Regions from separate parts of the Methylocaldum sp. GT1BB genome, predicted to be linked through region 1. Evidence: riboswitches for the same ligand, from Rfam matches in the RefSeq annotation. Region 1 holds a riboswitch; each other region holds the start of a gene.
The links. Region 1 has a riboswitch for cyclic di-GMP ahead of ACR2TX_RS19335 (VPLPA-CTERM sorting domain-containing protein). Riboswitches for the same ligand answer to the same signal wherever they lie in the genome.

Region 1 (6,822 bases):
GCTCCTCTTTGCCGAATCCCCCATCATAAGGAATGCTGGCATCGACCAGGCGCGCCGGTTGATCCCGCATGTTTTCCACGCCGCTGTCACGCGTCGGATTCTTCTTGGTGGTCGAACTGTTGGCACCGGCATTTTGGTGGCAGCCATTGCAATTGGCCGTCTGACCGAAGATCGGATTGCCGCTGCCGTCGACGGGATTTTCCTTGGTGTCGAACAGCTGCTTGCCGCGCTCCACCAACGGAGAGGTGAACGTCAGGTCAGCCAGCACGATGTCCTCGCTGCGCCCCAGGGACAGCATATAGGCGACCAGGGCGTCCAATTCCTCGTCGGTGGCCAGACGAAAATCGACACCCGGAACCCGATTGAGCGTTCGGGTCATATGCTGGGCGATGGCGCCTTGCGCGAACAGCCGCAGAGAGCCGTCTCCCGGCGCGCCGTCCCCCGACCAGCCAATGGCGTTGGCAAATTTCGCGTCTTCCTCGAACTCGCCGCCGTCCGCCAGAGTTTCCGTGCCGATCGACGCCGCCAGGGCCAAGGTATGAGGCACGCTGCGCATGACGCCGGGCCGGTCGAAGCCGTCCACATTGGCAAGGACCAGGCCGAGTTGACGCAGCAATTGCGGCTTTTCCAAGTCCTTGAGCGCAGGGTCGTATTCGGCCACGAACAGGGGATCGTCCTTCGGAAGCTTGACGATGTATTTCGGGTCGATGGTGTGATTGTTGTCCGGCCGATGGCAGGTGGCGCAGGTGCGTCCGTTGCCGCCGAAGGTTTCGTTCAGAAAAATCTCCCGCCCTCGGGCAATCTCCGCGCCGAGAACCGCATCGAGATCGTTCCGCTCTCTGGCATCGGCGTGAGCGAGCTTGGGCAGCATGAAGTCGAACGGCTTCGCCGCGCCACCGCTATGCTGCTGGGGAGTGCTCGGCAAGTTGCCCACACGGGTCACGGTCCAGGGCTTGTCGCCGTAATAAAGTCTCTGCATGAAGCCCGGCGTACCGAACAGTATGCCCCCCTCTTCAGGATTCCCTTCCTCTCGGGTAATGGCAACCAGATCCAGGGTAAATCCGCTCATGGCCAAGCCGTCGAGATGGGTCTTCAAGATCCGTTTCCCTTCACTGTTCGGTTCGAGACGGCCGAGCCTCTGCATGGCGTTGGCCTTCTCCTGTCCGCCCGCCTTGTGCCAGCCGGTTTTATTATCGACCAGCCAAACCTCGTAGCCTCCCGCATCGAGTCCGCTGACTTCGACCGTCACCCATCCCTCCAGCAGGTCGAGCCGCATGCGTCCCTGCGCCCGGCTGAATTCTCCGGATAAGGCTTTCGAATAACCGAGCGGGATGGTCAGAAAACGATCGCCGCCGTCAGCTTCATAAGCGGTTTTCCAGCGGCTGTACGCGTTCTTCAGGGTTTCGACATCGCCGTGGCCTGTGACCAGCTCCGACTTGGAAACTTCGGTATCGGTAAGCAGCAGGTAGGCGACCGTACCCCCAAGCATGAGCGCCAGCGCCGCCAAAAGTGGAAACGTATTTTTATTCACGGACTCGTACCAGGATCGGATTTATTGGAAGAACGTAGCTATACAGACGGCGATCCCACTCCTATGGACGACCAACGCGCGAACCGCTGAGCCTTGCTCGGCCGTTGCGAAACCTTGGTCGCGAGGAGGTGTCGGACACCGCCCGCATTGGACGGCCCTGTCACTACGTTGAAATTATTGTTAAACGAATGGTTACGGCACCCGCCGAAACCGGTCATCAACCCCAAGGCCTCCGGCATCGCTTTGAGCACGCGTCTGCCGTGTTCGGATGAGCCGGGACATATCAATGCTCTATGGCCAGATCGATCGGATGAGCCCGGGAGATCGTTCCACCCGGGCACTCTTGCCTCTCTGGTTGCCAAGTTATGCCGGAGTCGGTTTCGAAGTCCGGCGGCCGATGGTAAATACGCCAACCAAGGCACTGCCGAACAGCCATACGGCAGCGGGAATCGGAACCGGCTGGACTGTCAATTGATAATTGCCGGCTACGCCGCCCAAGGCACCTATGATGATCGTGTATTCGCCCCCATAAGTGGTGTCGAGGTCGAATACCTGCGACAAGGTCTCGCCGACCGAGGATGCCACGCCCCAACCGAGCAGGGTGAGATCGTCGGAGCCCAGCGGATTGTTTACCGGGGTCGGATCGGTAAAGAAGGTATCGTGCCTAGAAGCGCCGGCACCGGTATCCCAGCCGCCATAAAGCGCGTAGCCGAGTTTGAGGTTGGCGCCGCCGTCGGCAAGGTCGTCCGCCAGAGTGATTTTGAATTGCGATACTCCGGCATCCACGCAGCCCTGGGCGCTGCCGCCGCAGGACCAATGGATCAGGCCGAAGTCCGCTCCATGGCCCCAACCCTGTCCGCCGTTGTCGGGATCGGACCAGGAAAGGCCGCCGACCCGCAGCATTCGATCCGTGGGAAGGTCGGGATCGTTATTGTTGTTATAGTTGGCAATCTGCCGCTGCAGGCTGCTGCCGTTGGTGGATGTGGGCGTGCCGGTCTCGATGGTGCGGCCGGCCGCCGCCGCGCTGTGCATGCCCGCATACCACATGACGGGCAAACTCCCGGTATAGCCGACACCGCCGTTGGTCCAAACGCCGCTCGCGTCGGTGCCCGGCATTCCGTCGGCGCCGTTGATGCTGCCGCCGGTGCCGTCGCCGTAACCGGCGATGTTGAACGTGGCGTGCGCGTGAGCCTCGGGCGCAGCGACCAATGTTCCCCCGAGCATTCCCGCGAGGGCCAGTATTGTTGCCGTGGTTTTCATACTATGATTCGTCCTCGTCACTGTTAGTGGTCGTCCAAAAGCTCGTTAACAGTGATGTCCGCGGCGCTTCACCGTACCCAATGGAGCTGCGCCGCGGTCCTCCCCATCACACTAGGAGGCGGCTCGGCCGTCTCGAATACTCCATAGCATCGAGACCCGAAGCTTTCCGGCCCCGCCTCGCGGCGGGTGTGGCGATTCGGACAGACCTAACGGCGGTCCATCCCGACAAAGATCCCTCGGGCGATCCCTGCCAGCCGATTCCTTGCGAATCCGTGTGTATCGCGTCTTTTTATGAGCCCCCTAAGCGGCGGACCCGGCCTTTGCTGAAACAATAAATATGCCACTAAATAATCATTGCTAATCAAACAGATAAATCGCATGCAAACGCCACCGACGTGGCAAATCACGCAGTCTCATGGGTGATTCCACACAAAAGTTCCCCGCTTAGAGCGCGGAAAGGAAGGCGTGTACATACGTCGAGGTCTTGTTTCAGGCGGGAACGGCCATGACGTTCTTGCGGCGCTGTCCCAGCGTGACCAAACTCGCGAGGGCGCTGCCGAACAGCCAAACCGCCGCGGGGACCGGAACCGGTGCGGTGCTGATATTCAAGCTGTACTCCGCGATGTTCTGACTCCAGTTCCCCACGCCGGCGCCGCCCAGGTAGATGGAATAAACCTGACCGGCCAGGGCCAGAAAGGTCAAACCGTCTACACCGTCGACGGTGCCATCGTGAGTCAAGTAGCTCAGTCCTACGGTGCCGAACGGGTTATCGGCTTCGTAAGGTTTCGCGGGTGTGCATCCGGGGCAGTTCCAGGAGCCGTGATGAGAGTAACTGCCAGTACCGGAGTCCATGCCGGTGAAGACGGTGATGCCAAAGTTCTGAATGTCGTAGCCGGTTCCCGTAACCACCACGGGATTCAGTGTTACCCACATAGTTTCTTCGGCCTTGATCAAGCCAATATCGGTCTGATGTCTCCAGCCGGTCGGCCCGTTGGCTGTCGGAACTCCGCTGCCATTGACGCCTGCGTCCTGCCAGGCCCCGGCGCCGGTATCGATTTCCGCGGCGAAGCCGTAACGCGTTACCGCATCTGCTTTCGAGATTTCGAGCGTGTTGCCCGCCGAGTGAAGCTCGGCCGCCCAGTTCAGATGAGACGTACCGGCATAGCCGAAAGGCAGCGTGGTGGCACTGGCGGTTCCGACCCAACCCGGCGATACCGTCGGATAGGTCGGATTGCCTATACCCCCATAGTTCCAGCCGTCGGTGGCGGACAGCTCAGTGGTGGTGAAGGTGTTGTACATCGTATGCGCCTGGGCGCCGGAAACGGCGCCTACGGACAAGACGGTACCGGTGAGGGCCATGGCCACCGCTTTGGTCAGTTTGTTTTTGTTTTTGGACATAGGAAATTACCTCGTGCTGTTCTATGGAGTTGGTCTTTGTTTTCACATAGGCAGCGATGTCCGCAGCGCTCCCGTCAAAAGCGGAAGGCGCTCCGATCTCCCCATCACCGAGGGAGGCGGCCCGGCCGTCTTGGGATCAAATTCACAAGACCCGTGGCTTTCCGAACCCGCCTCGCGGCGGGAGTGGCAGGTGCAAAAGGGACTCCGCCCTGCTACGGTCTACGCTCCCCTTCCCCGGCAATGGTTTTCGGGTTTTCCGTAGCACAAAGCGCGTTCGAACCGGAATTCGGTCGAACCGGCCGATACCCCAAGAGCAATAAGCGCGCCTGAGGTAAACCGTTGATATAGCATTTTCCGAATCGGTGTAAGGGATTCGGATATGTAGGTCGGCAATCCCTTGCCGACGTATCGGCTCGGCGAAGGGCTTTGTCGGCAAGGGATTGCCGACCTACGTTCTTCCCTCCTGGAACGAATCCGTACACCGGGATGGAAAACGCTCTATAACGCTATTTCCATGACGGAAACGACGGAAGCTGCTGGATATCCCGCATTTTTATTACGGGTATTCCAGCATGTGGCGACCCAAATCATCCGGAGGGTCAGTCAGCCAGCTCTTTCACTACACCGTTTCAAAGCGGCGATCGGCTGAGGCCGAGGCGATGAAACGGCCGGATATCGCCGACACCGGCGCATGCCACATGGTGCGCCCAGCCTCGAAGGCAAGCTCGACCGCCTTGTCCCGCATCATGCGGCGACGGCCTTGTGTCTGTGCCGCCCGACGAATCCCATCCCGGCCAAAGCACTGCCGAACAGCCAAATGGCGGCCGGTATCGGAACCGGAGAAGACGTGATGTTCAAGACGTAAAGATCCTTGTTTTGATTCCAATTGGCTCCGCCGCTACCGCCCAGATAAATGGAATAAATCTGACCGGCCTCCGCCAGGAAGGTCAGACCGTTGACCCCGTCGACGGTTGAATCGTGGGTCAAATAAGTTACGCCGGTGGTGCCGAACGGATCGCTCGCGGTGAAATCTAAGCCTTGAATCGGGCTATTCCATGCCTGATGGTTCTCATAGCCGGTACCGGTGTCCATACCGGTAAATACCGTAATCCCGAAGTTGGCAATTTCCGAATTGACGGCGGAGAGATTCAGCGTGACATAAGCATCGCTGTGCGACATCAACAACCCGATATCGGTGGTGTGCGACCAGCCCTGAGGGGTTGCTCCCGCGTCGAGCCAGGCGCCTCTAGCTGTATCGATATCCGCTGCAACGCCATATCTCGCTTGCGCATCTGCCCTGGAAATTTCCAGCGAATCACCCGCGTTATGGAGTTCGGCCGCCCAGTTCAACGCCGAAGAACCGGTGTAACCGAACGGCAGCGTCGTCGGGCTAGCGGTTCCGACCCAACCCGGCGATACCGTCGGATAGGTCGGATTGTTTATACCGCCATAGACCCAGCCGTCGGTTCCCCCATCGGTAGCGGGCGTTCCGGCGTTGTAGGTGTTGTACATCGTGTGTGCCGATGCCTCGGCAACAACCCCTAAAGAAAGGGCCGAGCCGGCAACCGCCATTGCGATCGCCCTGGCCAATCTGGTTTGTTTCATATGAATCCCTGCAAGTTGGAAGTTGAGATACCACGCCGTTAACCCGCATTGCTCATACCCCTTCGCTTCAGCCGTTCGCGCCGCAAAACGGTGTAATTCCAAATCCCTTCCAATCCGGAATTGATTTTCGAAGGGTGGCCGTAACCTACCCTACGCAACGTTCATTCGCATGCCGAATGGAGTAAGAAGTGCAAGCTAAGCGCAACCGATACTTAACAAGTGTCGTGCCAGTGTCCAAATCGAGGCACTACGGTGCTTCCAAGGCTTTACAAATAGGCCGGAATCCGGGAAATGAGGTATATGCCCCAGCATTCAGCGGCATATCGCGCATGAGGAGGAAGTCGGGCGAGGGGGGAGCCGATTGCAATGATGCGGCCTCGTTACGTCGGGAATCCTTTCCCGACGTAACGGGTTGACAGCCAAGCGAAGTCGGCAAAGGATTGCCGACCCACGAATAATTCCATTCGGCATGCGAATGAACATTCATCGTAGGATGGGTAGAGCGAAGCGAAACCCATCGATGGTGGGATAGCCCCTCGGCTCAGCGTAACCCACCGACCCTTCGACTTGGCTCAGGACAGGTCCGAGGCCGCTCGGTGGGTTACGGCCTTGCGGCCTCACCCACCCTACGAAAATCAATTCCGGATTGAACGCGATTTGGAATAAGCTGCCGATTCCGCCAGAGAGCCGCCCACGTTGCCCTCGACGTCGATCCAGAGATGCGGCAAGCCCATGGCGTCCAGCCAGGCCGGACCGTTTTCCTCCTTGAGCATGGCGATGGTCGAAGCGCTGCCGGCGACCACGCAGAAGTCCCCCACCACGCTGACGGCGGCGAGATGGCGTACCGGCCAGCCGCTTTTGGGATTCAGCACATGACCGTATCGGATACCGTCCACGACGATGCAGCGTTCGTAGTCCCCGCTGCTCGCGACCGCGCCTTCGCGCAACGCCAGGGTCTTGATCATCGAGCCTTTTTGGCGCGGGTGAGAAATTCCGACTCGCCACGGACTACCATCCGCCCGCGAGCC
Region 2 (6,822 bases), 1.7 Mb from region 1:
GGGCAATGAAGCCCGCGCCCTGTTCGTGCCGGGCGAGGACGTGGCGGATTTGCGCGGATTTCGACAAGGCATCGTAGATCGGCAGATTCGCGCCGCCCGGAATGCCGGCAACGACGCGCACGCCCTGCCGCTCGAGGAGGCGAACGGTGAGTTGGGCGCCGGATAGTATCGTCATGGGGTTCTCCTTGGTAGAGCCGGAGTCCGGCGGAGGCCCCAAAAAAGAAACCCCCGTCGGCTTGCGCCGGCGGGGGTTGTTGAATCAGGTCGTTTACTTACTCATCTCCAACCCACGACGGCGCGCACATCACCACTTGCACGACGACGACCACCACGAGGGCGACGATGCGACGAATGGCGAAGTGACGGAGATTCATGGATCGGATCGGGTACGAGTAAATATTCAGAGCGTGTCGAAAGGTTATTCTGGCTCAGCGAGGCCTCTTCGCGCAAGCCGTTGTTACAATTTCACTGCCACAATGTGACCGCTTCGGTATAACGGCAAACAAAAGCGAGCGGAAATCACCAAACCCGGAACCCGAGAGTTTGGTTTTTACGCCTAAGCAATGAACGGTCGTTTTTACGATAATCGCGTTTCCCGTTCGACGGAACGCATTCAAGCCTAAGCTTAACGAGGAGGGGATCATGAAATTTTCCGATACCGTCGGCATCGGCCTGCTGGCCTCGCTGCTGATCGGCACGCAACCGGCACTTGCCGCCGAAACGACGGGCCATGTTCACACCGAAGCGGGGCATTATCCCAAGGACACGGCTGCCGCCCAGGCTGTCTACGTCGATAGCGAACCGCCCCTGTGGGACAACCTCGGCACGCTGAGCTACAAGATCACCACGAGCAACACCCGCGCCCAGCAATATTTCGATCAGGGTTTGAGATTGGCCTATGCCTTCAACCATCTGGAGGCGCAACGGGCCTTCCGCATGGCGCAGAAACTCGATCCCCAGTGCGCCATGTGTTTCTGGGGCGAAGCCTTGGTGTTGGGACCGAATATCAATGCGCCGATGGAGCCTTCCGCGGTCGGCCCGGCCTGGGCCGCGATCGAGCGGGCGAAAGCCCTTGCCAAGCACGCGAGCCCCAAGGAGCAAGCCTTGATCGAGGCGCTCGCGAAACGCTACGACAAGAATCCGAAGACCGACCGGAAGCGCCTGGACCAAGCCTACGCCACGGCGATGGGCAAACTCGCCCAGCGTTTCCCCGAGGATGACGAGATCGCCGCGTTGTACGCGGAAAGCCTGATGGATCTCGCGCCCTGGGACTACTGGGCTGACCAAGGCCGCAAACCCAAGGGGCGCACGGCGGAAATCGTAGAGGTCCTGGAGCGGGTGCTGGCGAACAACCCCGACCATCCCGGCGCGGTTCATTATTACATCCACATGATGGAGGCTTCCGACCGGCCCGAACGGGCGGAAGCTTATGCGAAACGCCTCGCCGGTCTGATGCCGGGCGCGGGACATCTGGTCCACATGCCGGGACACCTTTACTACCGGCTGGGCCGCTATCGGGACGCTCTCGAAGCCAATCGCGCCGCCATCGAAGTCGACGAGGCCTATTTGAAGGAGACCGGCGCAAAGGGCATCTACGCGCAAGGCTATTATCCGCACAACGTTCATTTCCTGATGGTTTCGGCGCAGATGGCGGGCGACGGCAAAACCGCTCTCGCGGCGGCGGAGAAACTCGCCGGCGTGCTGTCCGACGAGACGGTCCGTGCGGTGCCGTGGGTACAACCGGTCAAGGCCGCGCCATACTTCGCCCACGCCCAGTTCAGTCCGCCCGAAACGGTCCTGAAAATGGCCGATCCGGGCTCGGAGTTCCCGTACGTACAAGCCATGTGGCGCTATACCCGTGGCGTTGCGGCGGCGGCCAAGGGAGCGCCGCAGGACGCGCGGCTCGAACTCGACGCCTTGACCGGGATCGCCAAAACGGCGGATTTTTCCGGATTGACGGAAGCCGGCGTCCCGGCGGCGGACATTGTTCGGATTGCCCAGGACGTGCTTTCGGCGCGCATCGCCCAGGCCGAAGGCGATCTCGGAAACGCCGCCGCCGCCTTCGAAAGAGCGGCGGCGCTTCAGGAAAAGCTGCCCTATATGGAACCGCCCTACTGGTACTACCCGATACGCCGTTCGGTAGGCGCGCTGCGGTTTCTCCAGGGCGATCTGGCGGGGGCGGAGCGGGAGCTCGATATTTCGCTCCGAGAAGCGCCGAATGACGCCTGGGCGCTCTGGGCGCTGACCGAGGTGTATCGAAAGCAGGGCAAGGACAGCGCCGCAGCAGACGCGGAACGGCGATTGACCAAAACCCGTGCCGATAACGGCGAACCCATCGGGATGGACCGGCTTTGACCGCCCCATGGGTTGGCGGAATTCCAGTCGAAAAAATGCTTCGAAACGATGATGCCGTTCTATGAGGAAGATCTCGCCTATGTTCATCACGTCGGCTTCCCCGATCTGGTGGATGGCGCCGGCGATGAGTTGCTGGCGCTGTTCCGCGCCGCGGGTCTCGATTCCGGCCTGATAATCGATCTGGGTTGCGGAAGCGGAACCTGGGCGAGGAAACTGCTGGAGCACGGATATTCGGTTTTGGGCGTCGATGTTTCCGCGCCGATGATCGAACTGGCCCGGCGTACAGCGCCCGAAGCACAGTTTCAAACCGCATCGCTGTACGATGTGGACTTCCGCCCTTGCGCCGCGGTCACGGCCCTGGGCGAAGCCCTGAACTATTGTGCCGACGGAGCGCCGTCGGAAGCGCGCCTTGACCGCTTGTTCCGGAACATCGCTTCCTGTCTGCCGAAAGGCGGCGTTTTCGCATTCGACATCCTTGTCCGCTCGGACGGCGAACCCATGCACTATCGCTCCTGGCGCAAAGGGCCGGATTGGGCGGTGTTGGTGGAGATATCCGAACAGCCGCAGGAAAACCTGTTGATTCGGGACATTACCGTGTTCAGGAAAGGCGGCCACGGCTACCGCCGTTCCGAGGAGCGGCACCGGATCGGCGTTTTGGGCGGCGCCCAAATCGAACGTCTTCTCGCCGGCGCCGGTTTCGAGGTGACCGTCTCACCCCATTACGGCCGCCATCCTCTGGCTCAACGACGCTTGGCATACATCGCCTACAAGAGATCGGATGAAGGACTGCTTCCTGAAGGATAGGCACGAGAACCGAAGAAACCAAGGTATCTTCAAGCACGCAGCGACCGTTTGTGCGGCCGGCAAATGATGCTGATTTGGCGGCCCAGACGAAGTCCAATAATCCATGGTCCGCTGAACGTAGTCCATGGATTACAAATATCGGGAAATATTCCCGCAAAAGCATGAATCTCGCAGTTTGTCCCGAATATCCCTGGTGTATTTGTCGATTGCCATCGAATAATTACGTTGTATGCCTTAAGCCTTGCGGGATTTCACAGGACAGACGATTAATGTCAAATAAGACAACAGATTATGATGATGTCATGCGCATTGAATTGTGGCATTTAACCTGCTCCCCACATAATGCGGTTTGTCGCGCATTGATATCCGCCATGGGCGCCGGGATACCTACGCATTAACGATACATTTGTTAATGCACTGATACTCGCTGCCTCTTTCCCGTGACATGCCTGTAAATTGGCATGTGTTCCCAGGTAAATTACGCTTTGCTTCCACCGTTCCCCGGTATTTTCAAATTACAGCTTGTTAGTCTCGGAATACCCCTGCTCACTGGCACGGTATCTGCTTTAGCAGCTTGACTTGCCCGATAAGAACGCCAGTTTTCGAGCCTTATTGTCATTGTCATTTCGGCGGTTCTTATCAGCGACGACTGGCGGTTGGGCGCATGCCTGTCCGTTGGCCCAGGATGATATCGGTCTCAGGGACGAGACGCCTTCGCCACCTCCGCCGCGAGGCGGACTCGGAAAGCCGCGGGTCTTGGTATTCAAGACGGCCGGGCCGCCTCTCCTGTGAGAGTTATTCAAGGGCTATGGATTTCTCGAGCCTGCCGCACAACCTCTCGATGTTTCAAATCACAGGAAAAAATCCATGCAAAAATTTGGGGTCAAGAAAATGCAGATCCGACAGACCATTCTCGCAGCGGCTGCCCTGATCATGGCCAATTCGGCCGATGCCGGTGTGTTGCACGGGGGAACTTTCAGCGTTACCTATGACAACCCGAACAACCTGTTGGAAGGACTAACCATCGGTCCTGGCGGGTTAACCGAATATTATGTCGCGAACTTCTTTCCCAAGGCGGTGGCCGATACTTACTCGACCATTGCGGATATCATAACGGTGCCCACCAACACCTACCCCGCGCCGTCAACGCTCGAATACGTCGTCAATCCCGCCGATCTGACCGGCACCGGAATTCCAACGGGCGCCGGCGGCCGCGCCAACAAGCCCACCACGTTGACCTGGGACGCCAGTCAGGATGCTTTGGTCGACTCGTCCGCCTTTATCGCCAACGGCCAGATCGGGTTGAACGGTGTCGTGATGACCCGTGGCAGTTTCACGGGTACATTGACGTCCGGAGATTACACCTTCGAATACAACGCGAATCGAAATGACGGCGTCAACAGCGGCTGGACCTTGTGGAACAACACGAGCTTCAGAACGTCCACTTACGATGCCCGCAACATCAGCGTTACCACCAATGGCGATGAATTGCTCATGACCGGGGAACTCTGGTGGTCACCCAATATGACCGCTTTCCTGTTCGGCGGCGACGGCTCGAACTCCGCCGGTAAAGCCGCTACCTTCACTCTGGTTTCGCCTGCCGTGGTTCCGGTGCCGGCAGCGGTCTGGCTGTTCGGCAGCGGCTTGTTAAGCCTGCTGGCCGGCGCCCGCCGAAAGTCGGTCCAGGCGGCTTTATCCGCTTGATCGCCGAATAGAGGCCGTCGACCCGGGCTGCCGAGCCGCCCGGGGGCCGTTTATCGCGTTTATCCGGCCAATCGGCCGGATAAACGCTCCCACCTTCGACCTGTTACGGACTTATCCTCATGACTACACGCCACCGACTCTCGCGATTCGGCAAAACTCTTGCACCCTGTTTGACATTTCTAGCCGCATGGTTGGCATTCCTTCCGGCAACGGCGACCGCCGCCACCGTTTCCGGCGGCGCATTGATCATGAACCTGGACCGGGATGCGCTGGCCGCCGCCGTCTCCTTGGACGCGACCGATGCGCCTTCCATATATCTGGAGGAATTTTTCGATGCACAAGCCGCGGCGGTGCGCAACAACGCGCAAATTTTGGAAGATCATATTGTGCCGGGCGTCGGCGAAATCCCGGCCACGGGTCTCGAATTCGCCGTCAACGGCGCTACCGTCGACGTCCCGGTCGGCCGGAGAACCAAGCCGACCACGTTGACGTTCGATCCGGGCGATTTCGCGGGCAGCGTCACCGGCGCGATCGGTCTTGGCGGCGTCAGCCGTTTCCGGATCGATACCGGATCGCCGAGCAACCGCATCGTCTCCGGAGACTACACGTTGGAATTCGATGCGGCCAACATCGATGCCGATACCGGCCAATCGGGCTGGACGCTCTATAACCATTATTCTTTCCGATCGGAATCCTTCAACTTGTTCAACGTGGCGATGGGGCTCGACCCGAATTCGTTCACCCTGTCGGGCGAACTCGGGGTCGGGCCGGGATGGGAGCATTTTGGCGGCACCGTGGGCGCGATCGTCGGCGATTTCAGTTTTCAAACCACCGTGGTACCGGTTCCGGCCGCGGTGTGGCTGTTCGTATCGGGTCTCGCCGGATTCGGCCTGTTCGGCAGATCCCGGAGTTACCGCGCATGATACGGTCCGGTTTACGCAATCCACATCCGGGACGGCATGCCGCGGTGTGGTCCGGATGGATACTGGCGTTCGCATGCGCCGACGCCGCAGCGACGCATTCCGCTTTTGGTCCTTACATCAGCATCCAGGTCAACGTCGACGCGGCCGGTCAAAACATTACCGGCGATGCGGCCAACGAGCCCACCATGGCCATCAATCCGCTGGACCCCGGCAACATCGTCATCGCCTGGCGTCAGTTCGACTCCGTGCAGTCCTCCTTTCGCCAAGGCGGCTGGGCGCATAGCCAGGATGGCGGTTCCAGCTGGACCTTTCCGGGATCGTTGACGCCGGGACAAGGCCGAAGCAATCCGGTCATCGATGTGGATGCTCAGGGGAACTTTTACTTTCAGAGTCTGCGTTTCGACGAGCAAGGCATCTATATCGAAGACATTCAAGTCATCAAGTCGACCGACGGCGGGCGCAGTTGGCAAGAACCGGTATTCGCCCACGGACGAGGCGGCGACAAAGGCCAGCTCGCGGTAGACCGTAGCGGCGGAATCGGCGATGGCCATGTCTACGTCAACTGGCGCGAAACCGGCGATGACTACTGTTTCACCCGTTCCATCGACGGCGGAGCGAGCTTCGAACTACCGGTGGGGATTCCCGGTAACCCGAGTTTCGGCACCATGGCGGTGGGGCCGGAAGGCGAGTTGTATATCGCCGGACGGCTCGAACCCAGTGAATGGGACGAAGAGACCCAGAATCGAAACCACTACCAGCACATTTTCTCGAAGTCCTTGGACGCGCGAGATCCGGATTCGACACCCACCTTTACGACGCAGATCCTGGATATCGGCGGTCCCGCGCCTTTATTCAATTTTCGAAACAATCCGAATCGGTACGGTCCCATAGGCGACGTTCAAGTCGACGTCGACCGATCCAACGGGCCGTTGCGCGGCAAGGTCTATGTGCTGGCGACGGTGGATCCGCCCGGCGAAGACAATCTGGACATCAAATTCGTCCGAAGCAGCGACGGCGGCGAGACCTGGTCGGCGCC
Region 3 (6,822 bases), 2.2 Mb from region 1:
TTGGTCAGCTATCTCAGGCCCTCGAAGATCGACGCGGCCAAGCACGCCGGGGCGATCCTGAAAGCTCTGGTGCAACGGCTGCGTGCCGTCTGGCCCGAGGTGAAAATCATCTTCCGGGCCGATTCGGGCTTCTGCCGACGGCGGATTCTGGCCTGGTGCGAACGCCACGGCGTCGGTTATCTCGTGGGCCTGGCCAAGAACAACCGCCTTTTGAAGCTTGCGGCGCCTTGGCGCCAGGCAGCGCAAACCCAATTTGCCGCCACCTCGGAAAAACAGCGGGTCTTCGGTGAGTTTGCCTATACCGCCGGCACCTGGAAACACCCCCGCCAGGTGATCCTCAAAGCCGAGCATGGACCCCAAGGCGAAAATCCAAGGTTCCTGGTCACCAACCTGGCGGGCGACTCCCAAGCGCTGTACGAAGACGTCTATTGTGCGCGGGGCGACATGGAAAACCGGATCAAGGAACAGCAACTCGGCTTGTTCGCGGACCGCACCAGTTGTCACGTCTGGTGGGCCAACCAATTCCGGCTGCTGCTCGCCTCGCTCGGCTACCTCTTGTTGGAAGCCCTTCGTCGCCTCGGCCTCGCCGGTACCGAACTCGCTCGGGCGCAGTGTTCCACTCTCAGGGGCAAGCTCCTCAAAATCGGTGGCGTGATCCTTCGAAATACCCGTCGCATTCGCTTCCTGTTGCCGAATGCTTACCCCTGGCAGGCGCTGTTCTGGCACATCGCCGAGCGCTTTGCCCCCGGCTGAGCCGGGCCGAGTGGGTTCCCCGGCACGTTGATTCTCTGGGGGTAAGGGGGACGTTTGCCTGAAATTCAGACTTTCACCCCAAACGAGCACTCAACACGCCTTTTTCTGGTCCCGAACCCAGAACGCGACCGGCCTCCTACCTTCACTGAGGTCCTGATGAAATATTCAGGCTAGGGTAGATCGATTCAATCTTTCGTAGGTCGGCAATCCTTTGCCGACGAACCCGTTGGCCCAACGGCGGCGTCGGGAAGGGGGGCTTCGGCGCTCCCGAAGACGCCGTTTGCGATTGGAAGGGTCGCGACTAAAGCGACCGTTTGCGATTGGGAAGGGATTCCCGACCTACTCGCCAGTGCCCGTACAGTAGGTATGAAAACGTTCTAGCTCGCCTTCTCGAACACACGGCCTTGCACCGCGTCGAACCCGAGGCCAAAAAGCAGATCGGCCTCGTCCTCCCGTTCCACGCCGGTGGCGGCAACGCGGATACCCAACTCTCGTGCGTATTGGCATAGCGCCTTGAGCAGGGCCTGATTGCCGGCGTCATCGAATATCCGGCGGCAGAGAGCCCCTTCCACCTTTACCCAATCCGGCATCAATTCGTTTAACCAGGCCAGTGCGCCGGGATAGGGCATGAAGCGATCCAGCACGAACCGAAAACCGTCTCTCCTGAGCTCGCTAACGGACTCGGCCGCTTGCGGGGCTAAAATCAGCCGATTCAAGGGGACTTCTATGGCCAGATTTGATCGAGCGGGCACTTTATGTCTAAAAGATTGAGCGAATCCCGGCTGCATGATGGTGGCCACCGACAAATTGACGGACCACGCCGCTTCGGGTTTTTCCGCCATCGCTTCCTGAAGGCGCGCGACGACAAGTTTGTCCAGCATCGGAGCCAGATCGGTTTCCTCGGCAATGTGCCCCAAGGCGCCCGCGGAAAGCCGTAATCCATTTTCCGTCACGATGCGCGCGAACACCTCGTAATGCTCGGGTGCCGAAGCGTTCCGGCACATGAGCGGCTGCCGCTCCAGTTCCACTTGACCGTTGTCCAAAGCCTGCCGCAGCAATGCGAGCCGGCCGCTCCCGCCCGGCGTCGGATCTGCCTCCGCAATCCGAAAGCTCCCGCTGGACCCCATCTGCGCGTCGCGCAGCGCAGCGTCCGCCCGGGCAAGAAGTGCCGTGCTGCTATCGCCGGAAGAGAGGGCCGCCCCGATATGGACGGTGCAGGACGAAGCGATTCCGGTCTCGAGCAAAGCCATCACCGTCGATTGGGCGAGGTGATGGGTCAGATCGTTCAGGCAATCGGCATCGGCGTGCTCCAACAGCACGGCAAACTGCGCGCCGTCTATTCGCGCCGCCGAGCCGTGCGTCTTTTCGGCGACAGCTTCCACAACATCGGCGAGAAATTTGACGACAAGATCTCCCGTATCGCGTCCGAATCGGCGATTGCATTCCGCCAGTCCGGTGAGCTGAAGGATGGCAATGGCGTGCTGCGTTCCGGATATTGCCAGGGCCGCGTCCAGCGATGCGAGAAAATACGCGCGATTGAAAAGACCGGTTTGCCGGTCGTGGTGGAGATCCCGCTGTAGTTTCTCGATGGTTTCCATCTTCGCGTTCAGCATGCGCCGCACCGCTTCCGACATACGGTTGAACGCCGAGCCGATATGATGCAGTTCGCGAATACGGGGCAGCTCCGCCAAAGGCTCGAACTTGCCTTCGCCGATGCGAAGCGCCAGATTTTCGAGCCGGTCCAGCGGACGTAATGCCTTTTGCAGCAGCCATACCGACAGCAGCGCGGAGATCAGCCAGAAACCCAGAGTCCAGCCCAGGATGGACCAGGTCATCTGCCAAAGTTGGCTATATCCGAAACCGGGATGGCTGGCCACGTCGACCACGGCTGAAAGTTTCCAGCCGGCCATCGATTCGGCCCGACCCGCGGGAGCGTCGAACGGCACGCGGCTGATGAACCACTCGGGAGCGCCGTCCACTTTCAAGGGGAGTTCCCGCTCCACGACGGATTCGCCGTTGGGGCGGATCACGGCGATACGCCGGTAGTAGCCGCTATCGTAGAGAGCGTCCACCGCATTGGCCACCGCCGCGGTGTCGTTGCTCGCCAGCGCGGGCGATAGTTCCAGCGCCAGAGTGGTTGCCGTTTCTTGCGCATGAGCGTGCAACTGGCGTTGCAGAAAGCCGTGGGTATTCACCAGGCCGGTGGCGAAAAGAGCCAGCCCCAGCAGCAGAAACAGCAGACCGAGCAGCAGGACCAGCAGGGTTTTCAGGCTCATCGTCGTCATCGAATCGCTCCCGTCTTTTCGTGGTGCATGCGCGCCAACAGATCGTTCCAGTGGCGTATGTCGGACGCTTCACCCAGCTTGCCATGCTGCCCGCGCTGCTTGGCCGACCACAACCCCTCCGCATTGAAGCTCATGGTCGGCGCTAGATCGGTCCGCGCGGCGGCCGGCCGGATATCGCCGATCAGATTGTCCAAAATCAGCGGTTCGGATTCCGGGGCGGGATAGTAGGCCAGGACCATGTGCGGCTCCATGCGGCTCAGCTGTGGCCGCCAGACCCGGACATAAGTGACCCGCAATCGGTCGGGAGCCACTCCTGCCGCTCGAAGGGTGAAATATTTGGCCAGGGCGAAATCCTCGCAGTCGCCGCCGTTGGCGGCCAGGAGTTCCACCGGAGTCGCCCAGTAGTCGCGGCGCGCCCATTGGTCAGAGTCGGAGATGTTCGGCAGCCGGTTGAAGAAATCGTTAACCTGCGCCAGCTTCTCGTGCTCGCCGGCACCACCCAGATGCAGAACCAGGTCGCGCCACGCCGACAGACGTTCCACCGCCGCAAGGCCATAGCGCTGGCCGACCAGTTCCAAGGTTCGTGCATTGGGGAGCAGGTCCATTTCGACGCCCGCCACGGCAAGGACCGCAAAAGCGGCGCTCCATAAAAATAAGCGTTTCAAGAGCTATCGGGGGTGATTTGAAGGAAGCGTATCTTGCCCCATCTCGGCGAAATTTCGCCACCTCATATCCCGGTAGTCGATCGTTTTTCACCGAAGTATAGCGATGCGGCTTGGGAAACCGCCCGTACCTCTAAGTACCTATCTCAGTAGGCCGTTCGCCCTGAGCCGAGGCGAAGGGCCTGTCCTGAGCAGAGTCGAAGGGTTTTTGAAACCTACTGGGAAGGCTCTAAATGTAGGCCGAAACGAGCGGCCGTAGATCGGCAATCCCTTGCCGACGAAGGCGTTCGGATGCAGGCCCGGCTAAGCGTCAGCGCTTGATGGCAAACGGTCGCTGCTATACAGGTCAGCGGACCGCCATTCCGGTATGGATTTTCGCTGGCTCCCAAGCTTCCGCCTGGGAGCTATACCCGAGCAGCTCGAGCTTCTCGAAACATCATTCGAATCGAGAAGCGGGAGCTTCTCAACGTCGGTTCCCAAACGGGAGTTCGGGAACCAGCCTAACGACGGAGGCATGCCGGATCAATCGGTTGCGGGCCGGCTGGCACCGAACCGCGGAGTAGGTCGGGAATCCCTTCCAATCGCAAACGGTGTCTCCAATCGCAAACGATCGGTTCGGGAGCACCGAACCGATCCTTCCAGGAGCGCCGGAGCCACCCTTCCAATCGCAAACGGTCGCTTTAATCGCGACCCTTCCCGACGGGATTTGTCGGCAAAGGATTGCCGACCTACCGACCCGATGCGCCGGGCAAGGCGCTCGGAAGAAGTCAGGTCCGGCGGTGCCCTTCCTCGATTCCCCCGCCTTCATGTTGCGAATCCGTAAAGTCGTTCAGCGAAAAAGCTACAGCCGGGGCAGCTTGCAATCATCTGCGACTTAAAGTTTTGAAAAAAAAACACAGCACGCAAATGTAATCCAAAACAAAGACTTAGTTGATGCGCGGGAGCCGTGCGTTGAGTTTTTTCAAAAAATTTCATCGGTGTCACACAAACTTAACTTGGTTGTAAAAAAGCGACATTAAAGTCTGTCTCGCCTTCAAAGGGACGGAAGAAAACCGCAGTGCGGTTCAGTTGCGGCCGGGGAGCAGGAGCCCGGTCCAGGAGGGTTGCTAGGACAAAGCCACACTCGTCGCGAGGCGGGGCCGGAAAGCCACGGGTCTTGATTGCAAGATAGCCGGGTTGCCACACCAACGTTGATGGCAGCCCGGCTTTTTTGTTTTCGGTGCCTGAAAAACGGCACAAAAAAGCCGGTCGCCGAAAAGCGACCGGCGAAAACGGCCCTGCAGATAAACCTTGAGAAGACGTCTGCAAGGTATTTTCAACCGCAATTTTAAACAAGGCATGGAAATGAACAAACTGAAAGCGATTACCGCCGGCGTGCTATTGGCTTTGGGCGCCACCGGCGCAGAAGCGTCGATTAGCGATGGGCAGTATCCGAACGTGGGCGAATTGTTCGTGTCGATTTTCGATCCCAGCGCGAACGGCGGCCTGGGTCGCACCTACTTCCGCGATCTCGACGTTTCACTCACTGACGTGCTGAACGCCGGTTCGAACTGGGCGTTCAGCGTCAATCTGGGTGCTGACGCCAATTATGCCGGCTTTGCCGGCAAGGCAGACCTGCAGTACAACATCGCCGCCGTGTACACCCTCGACGAGGGCGGTGCCAATATCGATCAATGGGGTATTCTGGCTACCGGGTCTTCGTTCAACGGCGGTTTCGGTAATGTTTTATCCACGATTACCAACATTCAGGGCTATATCAGCAAACTGAACACCGCGCTGGGCGACAACGTGTCGGGCGTCGTGGATAACGGGCTGCCGCAGTCCTGGGACGACGGCAACTGGGGTCCGCTGATGGGCGCCGCTCCCAGCGTGTTCGCCTCCACCGCCGGCGGCGTCGACCTGGCAACCCTTTTCTTCCACGTGACCAATAACACCGGCGACGACAGCGACGGCATCGTCAATCAGATTGCCGGGCGCTGGCTGCTGTCGAGCAACGGCACCCTGGAATTCGGCCCGGCCGGCTCCTCTCCGGTACCGGTTCCCGCGGCGATCTATCTGCTTGGCTCCGCTCTGGCCGGCTTGACCCTGGTCAGCCGCCGCGGCCAGAAAGCGTAATCTCCCAAATATCCTTAACGGAGAAAATTCGATGAAAGTCAATCGTTTGTCTGTCGCCATGGCGGCAACGGCGCTGCTCGGCGCCGGCGAAGCCTTCGCTCTCGCTCCCGGCGCGGCCGTGGATATCGAAATCTGGGCATCCGGCGCCACCGCACAGGACAAGGGCGTGGAAGCGCTCTTTTCCGAACTCTGCGTGGCCGGAACCCTGGATATCTACCGCGACAACGCCAACGCGTCCAAGCCGGGAGCGCAGCACTCGGCTTATTTCTGCCGGCTCGACTCCACCAAGGTGACCGGCCTCGGCACCGTAAATCCGAACGTGTTGTTCCACAAGCGTTCTCAGGGCGGCTCGGCGCAGGGCGTAACGCCGCTGATTCTCGATCAGGCGATCACGCACATGGAGATCAACAACGGCAACTGCACCAAGACCGCGCCCGACAGCTTCTACCGCTGCCGAGTCAGCAGCGCGGGCGACACCATTCTGCACGAGTCGGATCTCGGCGTAAGCGACGTCAACCCGGATCTGTTCCGCGGGGTCAACGCGCCCAGGGAGGACGGCGTGAAGCAGCCGGATGTCACGACCGCCCAGGTTTCGAGCTTGCTGGACGTGACCCCGGCCGCGGGCCTGGTGTTCGGCATTCCGGTAACGCTGTCTCTTTATACCGCCCTGCAGGACGCGCAGATGGACCAGGGCCGGATCCCCGCCGGTTGCGCGCTGGGGGATGACAGCAATCCCGATTGCATGCCCAGCCTCAGCTCCGAGCAAGTGGCTTCGCTGCTGGCCGGCAAGGTGCAGAACTGGAACCGGTTCAAGGTTCAGATCGGCGCGGCGTCCGTCAACTTTTTCGACAATTATTCCGGCGGCATGAATCTGACCGACAACAAGGTGGCCATCTGCCGCCGCGTCGACGGTTCTGGCACGCAGGCGCAAGCCAACGCGGTGTTCCTGAACAATCCGTGCATGAGCGGCGCGGTCAATCCGGTGGGCGGTACCAATAACTTGAGCG

Region 2: another riboswitch for cyclic di-GMP. It lies ahead of ACR2TX_RS03455 (hypothetical protein); the one in region 1 lies ahead of ACR2TX_RS19335 (VPLPA-CTERM sorting domain-containing protein).
Region 3: another riboswitch for cyclic di-GMP. It lies ahead of ACR2TX_RS09660 (VPLPA-CTERM sorting domain-containing protein); the one in region 1 lies ahead of ACR2TX_RS19335 (VPLPA-CTERM sorting domain-containing protein).

Annotation. Positions count from the first base shown of each region.
Region 1 covers NZ_CP194902.1:4,045,885-4,052,706, forward strand. The annotation lists gene ACR2TX_RS19325 (hypothetical protein) at 1-1,531, opposite strand, end outside; gene ACR2TX_RS19330 (hypothetical protein) at 1,895-2,791, opposite strand; cyclic di-GMP riboswitch class I at 2,906-2,994, opposite strand; gene ACR2TX_RS19335 (VPLPA-CTERM sorting domain-containing protein) at 3,281-4,189, opposite strand; cyclic di-GMP riboswitch class I at 4,302-4,387, opposite strand; gene ACR2TX_RS19340 (hypothetical protein) at 4,809-4,937, opposite strand; gene ACR2TX_RS19345 (VPLPA-CTERM sorting domain-containing protein) at 4,934-5,794, opposite strand; gene ACR2TX_RS19350 (FAD:protein FMN transferase) at 6,430-6,822, opposite strand, start outside.
Region 2 covers NZ_CP194902.1:485,442-492,263, forward strand. The annotation lists gene ilvB (acetolactate synthase large subunit) at 1-175, opposite strand, end outside; gene ACR2TX_RS03445 (hypothetical protein) at 643-2,355, shown strand; gene ACR2TX_RS03450 (class I SAM-dependent methyltransferase) at 2,404-3,159, shown strand; cyclic di-GMP riboswitch class I at 3,866-3,944, shown strand; gene ACR2TX_RS03455 (hypothetical protein) at 4,027-4,863, shown strand; gene ACR2TX_RS03460 (VPLPA-CTERM sorting domain-containing protein) at 4,983-5,786, shown strand; gene ACR2TX_RS03465 (hypothetical protein) at 5,783-6,822, shown strand, end outside.
Region 3 covers NZ_CP194902.1:1,836,189-1,843,010, forward strand. The annotation lists partial or broken gene ACR2TX_RS09645 (IS1380 family transposase) at 1-753, shown strand, start outside; gene ACR2TX_RS09650 (bifunctional diguanylate cyclase/phosphodiesterase) at 1,131-3,038, opposite strand; gene ACR2TX_RS09655 (transglutaminase-like cysteine peptidase) at 3,035-3,703, opposite strand; cyclic di-GMP riboswitch class I at 4,807-4,884, shown strand; gene ACR2TX_RS09660 (VPLPA-CTERM sorting domain-containing protein) at 5,045-5,815, shown strand; gene ACR2TX_RS09665 (hypothetical protein) at 5,847-6,822, shown strand, end outside.